4 regions of the Spiroplasma sp. SV19 genome follow, and region 1 is predicted to be linked to each of the others. Evidence: riboswitches for the same ligand, from Rfam matches in the RefSeq annotation. Region 1 holds a riboswitch; each other region holds the start of a gene.
What was found. Region 1 has a riboswitch for cobalamin ahead of deoD (purine-nucleoside phosphorylase). Riboswitches for the same ligand answer to the same signal wherever they lie in the genome.

Region 1 (2,210 bases):
AAATCCTAATTTCTGCTTTAAAATTGGGGTAATAACATTTTGAAAAAAACGATTGTAAACTTTAAAATCAACATCATTCATAATTTCTAGCAAATGTGAAACCCGAACAAAAACAGGGTCTTCTAAAATTGTTCGATCAAAGACAGTATTTGTTAAATTATCAATTGCAAAAAATTGTTCAATTCTCGTTGTCAACATATAAATTTGCATCTTAAAGGCAAAACCTTTCATATCCTGATAAAAATCATTAAAATATGGGTTCTCTTCTACGGGTTCTTTAAATAAATTATAATTTAACTGTTGACATAATGCTTCACTAACTTTTGTCTTACCAGCACCAACAGTCCCAAAAACAGCAATTTTCATTTTCTATTCCTTCCTTATGTTATTTAATTAGTTGCGTTGCCGTTGCTAAAGCCAATTGCACCATTGCCATAAAATTATTTTGACGTTCCATTGCCGAAGCTGTTTGTTTTGTCACAAGATTATCAGAAATAGTTAGCAATGTTGCTGCCTGTTTTTTAGTAACAACTGCATTAGCAAACAAAGCATATGATTCCATTTCTACAACATCTAAATTATGTTCTTTGGTAAATGCTAATGAACTATCATAACGATAAAAAACATCAGCAGCATGAGCAATCCCAGTATGTGTTTTAATTCCTTGCGCTACCGCCACTTCTTCAATTGTATTAAATAAGGTCTCACTTGCAGGAATTAGATTTGAATCAATATTTGCAGCAATCTTGGCATAATTACTTTCTCCAAATGCTTCACGAACATTAAAAATATCGTATAATTTTAACTCTGTTTTATAACTACCCGCAGAACCAATACGGATAATATAATCAACATCATAAAATTTAAATAATTCATATGAATAAATCCCAATACTGGGGCAACCCATCCCACTTCCAGCAATTGTAATTTTAACATTTTGATATTTTCCGGTATATATGAACATATTTCGAACTTCATTAACTAACTTATAATCTGTTAAATATTTTTCAGCAATTGCTTTTGCTCGTAATGGATCACCAGGCATTAAAACAACTTTTGCAATGTCTGTTTCTTTTGCATTAATATGTGGTGTCATTTTGTATTTCCTTCCTTTATTTATCCTTTGATTGGATTAACAGTCCTATTAATTAAGTTATTATTTAAAATTTTGGTTTCAACAATAAATTTAAACAAAACGAAAAGGAATATTTTAAGATATTCATATAAGAAATGTTTAATTAACAGTTTTATTTTTATTTCATAAATTAAGTTAATAAAAAAATTAAAATTATAAAGAATTTTAAAATTAATTTTATTAAACTTAAAAATTTTCTAATTATTATATTTTAAATAATGCCTTAATAGGATTATCACTTTAAATTAACAACTAAAAAACGCTTTTTGACGTCTTTCAAATTATTATTTAATAGTTTTTAACTAATAAATAAATTAATTATCCAACCCCAGGGATAATAACTATAAAGGCAGCACTGATAAAATATCAATGTTTTTTAGATCGGTCTACTGGCTCAGTTTCACTTTACTCGCTATTCCTTCTCAAGAAGTATCTTCTCAATGGCATAATGTTAGCTTTCATCCACTTTACAGTTGCTGGGACAGCCTAGGACTTGCACCTAATTCCCGTAACATCCAAAATTGCTTTTTAAAGTTGTTAAAGTAATAATATAAAGTTTATTTTTAAAATGCAAGTTAAAATTAAACTTTTTTGTGAAAACCATACACATTTAAGACCACCTAAATCTTTAAAATTAAATTAGAAGGTTTAAAATGATAGCAAGTATTATTACAGAAAACGAGTTATATAAATTACATCGTGGTTTTAAAAAATGATATGGGCAAGTTGCAGCAACTAAGGAAACAAATTATATTTATAATAATTCATCGAATTATTTTAATTTATGTCATAAATATTATCTTAAAACCCATTCATTAAATCAGTTAATTAAATTATTTTATAGAGAGAAACAAACATTTTACAATTAATCAAACAAAATTAAAGAGTTTTTAAAAAATTCTTATAGTTTTGAGTGATTTAAAAAACATTCAACACAACCAAAAACTATTTATTATGTTTATGATAAATCTTATAAAATGAAAGTAGCACAAATGATTAAAAATTATCGTGAAAATTATGGCACAGGAATTTATGAGTTTTATAATTTAACATTGGCAAATTATTTTACATATCA
Region 2 (2,210 bases), 710 kb from region 1:
AAAACTATGAAATTATTTTGGCATTTTTATAACCTTCAGTATTAAAAGAATTTACTTTTTTTGATTTTAAATATGTCAAAATGTTAGACGCACGAAAGGCATTATTAATTGCAGGAATTAGTTGTGGTGAAACATATTGGGCATTATTTTCACCTTTAATTTTAAAATAAAAACCTCAGTGGGGTAGTAGGTATTTTATTTTGTTAAAGCTATTATTTATTCAATCTTCTTGATAATTTAAATCAATCCGAAATACATTTTGGACATCTGTCTTGGACACTTTGATTGAACCTTTACTTACAAGGCTTAATGGAATGTTCATTCCCACTTGAATTTTGTTTTCAGTGCTACTTCAAACACCATAAATTGCCTTTTGAATATCTGTTTGCAATAAGCTCTCTCATCGATTTGAGTCTCATCATACAAATTTTGTTCCATTTACTCCTTGAACTGGATGCGAATCAGCAATTGTTCCATATTGTTCAAACTCTTTTTGAAAGCGATCATTTAATTGCTTCATATTTTTGCTATTTTTAATGTCTTGTCACTTATCTTGTGCCATCATTGTATATTCTCCAACAGCCGTATTTTGTGTTAAAAAGGGATCAGAAATATACATACCATTATTGGTTTTAGTAAATATTATTGGCTCATAAATCTGAGTTACAAGTCGCATATTAGCAGTATCACCAAATGATAACTTTTTCATCACTTCATCAATATTGGTAATATTCTTAAAATAGACATAAACATGACTTTCTTGGTTAAGATCTAACCAATTGTCTTTTTGAATGCTACTTCTTGCCGATGGTAAATAATAATTATCATAACCAACGGTAAATTGCTCTGATGCAGCAGTTTTCATCTGATAAATCCAATCTGGATCTTGATATGAAATAAACTCATCAATATTTTTACAAGCAATAATTGTGGCAGTTGGAGACAAAATAAATGCACTACTCAATAGCACCATTAGTATTTTTTTCATATTCTTTTTGAACTCTTTCTAGCAGATTAGCAATTGACAATTTAATTCTAGTTACAGTAAACAAAAAAGCATTCCCAAAATGCTTTTTATATAACAATCATTAAATTATTTGTTTGCAAAATAATTACATGACTCACACCCAGGAGTTATATAATAAGACTAATTAAATTTAGAAAGGTCTACTGGCTTAACTTCATCCTACTAACCGCCTTCCCAAAAAATATTTTCAGTGGCTTATGGTGTTCGTCCATATCACAGTTGCTGGGACAGCTCAAGATTTGCACTTCATTCCCTAACTCTAAATAACTATATATTAAATTGTCTAAAAATATCATATCATATTTTATTTATCTTGATAATAATTAATTACAAAAATTAAACTAAAAAAAGCAAGACCAGAAGTAAGACTAATTAAACTTGGTAATCAAATATTATGTAATTCAGCAAAATATGTTAAATTTGGATATAGATTAGAATCTAAAATTCATTCCGGAACTGATCAAAAGAACGCACTTCCCATAATTGACGATGAATAACTTGGTACTAATAAATAACCAATAATATTTAAAATTTTATCACTACGAACAACCCCAAGGGGAAAAAACAATCCTGCTAAAAAAGCAAAAACTAAAAAAACAGTAATTGCAGTTACTAAAATAACTTTTAAATCGTTCGAACAAAGAGCAACTAAAATTCCAATTAAAGAAGCAACTAAAGATCCTAAAATAATTGCTCAAAAAAAACTAAACCAGTTAATTCATTCAACATGAATTGCTTCGCCATAACTTAGAAAAGCAATTAAAAATAATCATAATGATCCGACTAAACTAGTAATCACATTAATTAAAATTAAAACAAAAACTAATTGATACATTGATGCTTTTAATAAATGTAGTTGCCGAGCAAAACTTGTTTTTCGGAATTCATAAAAAGCAATTGATAAATCAAGAATTCCATTTAAAACACCAACCAGCAAAATTGACCCTGGTAATGCTAAATAACTAGCATTACTATTAAACATATTAGTAACACGAACACTAATAAAGTATAGTAGCACGGGCAAAACTAATGTTATTAAATAAGTATGTAATGATTTAAATCAATATTTACTAACAATCCGTAATAATGGCAAATTCATGGTTACTCCTTGTCTAATTAAGCACTAATAATTGTTTCAATTCTAACATCATGTTTTTCAATTGGTAATGGTTCTGGTACTAAT
Region 3 (2,210 bases), 480 kb from region 1:
CCAAAGTAAACCATATTTAATGCACAATAAACATTGATAATCCCAAACCCAACTTCAAGGGTAAAGAAAATAATACTAAACATTAAAATGAAAGTAACAAATTCAATGTTTGGTAAAAAAGCAAAGGCAATTTTCAAAGCGAGAGCTAAACCACTGAAAAGGGCAATGACGGTCATTTTTAAGGTTACTTTTAGAGTTGAGGGTCAAATATCTTCTTTCTTAATTTTTTTCACATTTATTCACTCATTTCTAAGGGTTGGTTACATTATTAATAACAAAGCGAAAGACATTATCCGTGTTTGGGGTTAATCAAAGTAAATCAATTCCAACATTACAAGAATTGTTTGAACCATGACAATCCTTATTAATGTGTTCTGCATCGGGCTGATTGTTATCACCACTTTGAATGTTAAAGTATTTTACTTTAGGGTCTAATTCAACCGTCCCAACTCGTTTGACAAAAGTACCAATTGTGCTAGAAGATAAACCAAAATCATTTGGATAGTTAACTAAAACATCAGCTAGATTAGCAGCATGTTGAACATTTAATCCTTTTGTAAAGTAAACACTATAATCTTCTTTTTGACCAAGAATAGTTACGGTATAAGTACTTTGAGAATTGTTTTTACGATGTTCTTGATAGTATTTTGGAATATAATACAAGTTTAAAACAATAGCCGTTAAAAGAATTAACGCTAAGGGTAGATAACGTAAATATTTTTTTCATGAAAAATTTTTCATTTTTAATAATTCCTTTTAAAAATAGTGGTAATAAAAACCCATTCTTGAGGAAAACATTATTATATTTATGAGAGGCAAAGTATTATTTAACGATAATAAATTATTTACTCACAAATACCACAATCCCAGGGATATTTATTTTTACCAAGAGTTAACGGCAGGTCTACTGGCTTAGAATCATTTTACTAATTGTCTCTTCCCAAAAAAAGTTTTTCAGTGAGTAAATACAATGTTCATCATCATTACAGTTGCTGGGACAGCTTGAGAATATTAACTCAATTCCCTTTTCAAAACATTCCTTAATGTTTACCGCTAATTCAAATGAAAGCGTGGTGCTTTACGGTTTAATTATAAACTAAAATTTTTCTTGCGGAAAGGGTTTTGAGGTCTCTTTTTCTTTTCTACTAGGAACAGCGGAATTAAAACTAACAAATAATTATTGTAACTTTAACAATATCTTTTACAAGTAATAAAAAATAGATTAAAATTATTTTATATAGGAGAATAATGATTATGACAGATATTAAGTTAATTGCTGTTGATTTAGATGGAACAGCCTTAAATTCAACTGGTGAAATGTCACCGTATACATTACAAGTTTTAAAAGGCTTAGCTACTAAAGATATTAAGTTAGTAATTGCGACCGGGCGACCACTATATCAAACAAAACATATTGTAACAAAGTTAGGCTTAACTGATGCGAATGATTTTACTGTCAGTTTAAATGGTTCAGTTGTGGCAAATAATGCGACAGAAGAAATTTTATTTTGTGATTATTTTGATCCGCAATTATTACGAGAGCTTTATACTGATGTCTTAGCATTTGACTTAGACACATTAATTATGTTTGACGCTGATCATTCTTCGTTTAATAAAATGTTGTTACATTGTAAAGGGTTTGAAGATAAAATGACAAAACACTATTTATCATCTTTTACAGAAGTTCAAGACGAAGTAACGGCATGTTTATATACAAATAATTTTAATGTTAATGTTAATAAAATTTATATTAGTAGTTATACTTCTGATATTAATCGTCTTGTTGCAAAGTGAAAAGATAAAATTGAAATTTCACAAGAAATCCGTGGTGATCGTTCGGCGTTAGAGGTTACTAGTCGTCATATTAATAAAGCGAGTGGTATTGCACAAATTTGTCAAAAATACCAGTTAAAAGCTAAGAATGTGATGGCGTTTGGTAATGAACATAATGATGTTGCAATGTTACAGTGAGCTGGCATTGGTGTGGCAATGGGGAATGCTCCGGATGATGTTAAAGGAATTGCTAATTTGGTAGCTGAAGATAATGACCATGATGGAATTGCCAAAGTAATTGAAACGATAGTTTTTGGAGCATAATAAGAAATCGTTGCTATTAAAGTTAGCAATAAATTTCATTATGCTAACTTTTTTTCAGCAAAAAATGATATTTTAAATTGTTTTTGCGCAAAACTTTTGTTACAGTAAGAATA
Region 4 (2,210 bases), 550 kb from region 1:
CTTTTTCTTCCAAATACTTTGTATTTATTGCATTACTTAAATCATTAAAATCTAATTTACTCTTATCAATTTCAATATTATTTTGTTCAATATAACCCTTGTATTTTTTCAGAACATATTCATTTAACTCATCACTTTCATTTGGAATAATTGGAATTTTAAAAGTTACTTTTTGTTCAACATTCATGTCAGTAAAACGCATTTTTCAAACCCCAGCTTCGAACCATTTCTCAGCTACTTTTAAACATTTCACAGCTAAAGTAACATTAACCATTTTATTTTCATCAAGAGTCAATTCTTGATCACTAAGAATGGTAAAGGTTGCCGCAAACGGGTAATCTAAATAAACGCGAAAATCATTAATTGCTGACACATCTTCTGCAAATCCTAATGGAGCAATTTTGCGTTGTGGTAAATTTAAAAAAAGAGTACTTAATTGATCGCTTGTGGGCTTAAAAAAATACTTTTGACTTCCCTCTTGCTTACGAATACCAAATGATTGATAAATATCACCTTGCAAAATTGTAAAATTACTCGGTAGTGTCGGTAAATTTTCCTCACTTTTATTATTTTGATTTAAATTTTGACAACTAACTAAACTTGTTGTCGTTGTTAGAGCCAATGATAAAATTAGTAAATTAGTTAATATTTTTTTCATAATTATAGAAAACTCCTTTCTTGAAAAGGATAAATAGGATTATGATTTAATTAAATATTAGTTAAAATAAAATCAAATAATTGGTCTTGTTCTCAAACATCGCGAAAAACTAAACCATCAATTCCAACCGAACAATAATTCGTTGGATTAGTACTAAATTTACAAAATGGATGTGTACTTGAGTAAATTGCTCAATAATTCTTATTAAAATCTGTTGTACGATAGTCAACTCTAATTAACAGACGTCCAAATGCTGTTTCATTAAGTCCAAAAAAATCTGAATCAGATGCTAACATATCACCTAAACTTACTAACGAATTATAAAAAGTAATTCTATCGACAACTTTCCCACTTTCATCTTTTATTGTGATTTTAACACTATTAACGTGATATCCATCCGTACCATTTTGTGAAGTTTTTTCCGTAATTGATGGAGTTACTTGTTGTAATGTTATATTTGCTATAGTTGTTGCACTAATCGTTAAACTTGTTAATGCAGTTAATATATTTTTAACCATGCTTTTGTTCTCCTCTTGTTTTTTATGCTTATATTTTTATTTTATGTGTAAAATAAATTAATCCTATTTACCTAGTAGGACTCTTATTAAATTTATAAGGCCGGTCTACTGGCTTAACTTCATCCTACTAGTTAACCCTTCCCAAATTATTATTCAGTGGTTTATTAACATTCGTCAGTTTTACAGTTGCTAGGACAGCTTAAGACTTTCACTTAATTCCCTTTAATCCTTTATAAACTTTTAAAGTAGTCTACTTTTATTATAAACAAAAAAAAAAAAAAAACACTTTTATCTTGTTAAGATAAAAGTTTTCTTCCTTACTCTGCTTTTTGATTATCAGATTTTGGTTTTGCTGTTTTTTTATTAAGTTCTTTTTGTGTTTTTGATGCTGCTTCTGTTTGCTTTACTAATTCTTCTTTTTTATTAAATTTAGATTTAAAGCGCTCAACACGTCCTGCGGCATTAGCAAATTGTTGGTTACCAGTATAGAAGGGATGGCATGAAGAACAAGTATCAACTTTCAATTCTTCCCCCTTAGTAGAACCACTCATGCGCTCTGTTCCACAAGTTGTACACATGATTTTAGTATCAAAATATTTTGGATGGATTCCTTCTCTTGCCATATAATTCACCTCTCTTTTAATAATATGGATGCATATTATTTGCACGTAAATAATGATAACACATATTATCAATAAAAACAAAAATTATTTAAGAATCTTTACAAATTAATTAATAGCAGTTTTAAAAGAGGTTACTTTTTCATTAAACATCTAATTCAAATTTCTTATGCGGTTAATTATTATTTTTGACCATAGTATGCATCTTTACCATGTTTACGATAATAATGTTTATCTAATAAACTCTGTGCTACTTTATTAGTGTCTTGGTTTAATAAATATGTTTGAAAAGCCATCTGACTAACGATTTCTAAAATCTTTGCATTTTTAACTGCTGCTAATGGTGAAGCACCAAATGTAAATGGCCCGTGGTTATTGCAAAGAATCGCGGGCATCATGTCGAGAGTTAGTTGA

Region 2: another riboswitch for cobalamin. It lies ahead of E7Y35_RS05235 (hypothetical protein); the one in region 1 lies ahead of deoD (purine-nucleoside phosphorylase).
Region 3: another riboswitch for cobalamin. It lies ahead of E7Y35_RS06585 (hypothetical protein); the one in region 1 lies ahead of deoD (purine-nucleoside phosphorylase).
Region 4: another riboswitch for cobalamin. It lies ahead of E7Y35_RS04510 (hypothetical protein); the one in region 1 lies ahead of deoD (purine-nucleoside phosphorylase).

The regions. Positions count from the first base shown of each region.
Region 1 is NZ_CP045455.1:375,929-378,138, forward strand. It holds gene E7Y35_RS01770 (deoxynucleoside kinase) at 1-366, opposite strand, end outside; gene deoD (purine-nucleoside phosphorylase) at 386-1,096, opposite strand; cobalamin riboswitch at 1,498-1,669, opposite strand; gene E7Y35_RS01780 (hypothetical protein) at 1,789-2,004, shown strand; gene E7Y35_RS01785 (hypothetical protein) at 2,113-2,210, shown strand, end outside.
Region 2 is NZ_CP045455.1:1,082,323-1,084,532, reverse strand. It holds gene E7Y35_RS05235 (hypothetical protein) at 5-988, opposite strand; cobalamin riboswitch at 1,144-1,329, opposite strand; gene E7Y35_RS05230 (hypothetical protein) at 1,332-2,126, opposite strand; gene E7Y35_RS05225 (5-formyltetrahydrofolate cyclo-ligase) at 2,144-2,210, opposite strand, start outside.
Region 3 is NZ_CP045455.1:1,352,302-1,354,511, forward strand. It holds gene E7Y35_RS06580 (hypothetical protein) at 1-233, opposite strand, end outside; gene E7Y35_RS06585 (hypothetical protein) at 250-741, opposite strand; cobalamin riboswitch at 881-1,070, opposite strand; gene E7Y35_RS06590 (Cof-type HAD-IIB family hydrolase) at 1,255-2,097, shown strand.
Region 4 is NZ_CP045455.1:927,028-929,237, forward strand. It holds gene E7Y35_RS04505 (hypothetical protein) at 1-658, opposite strand, end outside; gene E7Y35_RS04510 (hypothetical protein) at 709-1,176, opposite strand; cobalamin riboswitch at 1,258-1,424, opposite strand; gene rpmE (50S ribosomal protein L31) at 1,494-1,799, opposite strand; gene E7Y35_RS04520 (L-ribulose-5-phosphate 4-epimerase) at 1,979-2,210, opposite strand, start outside.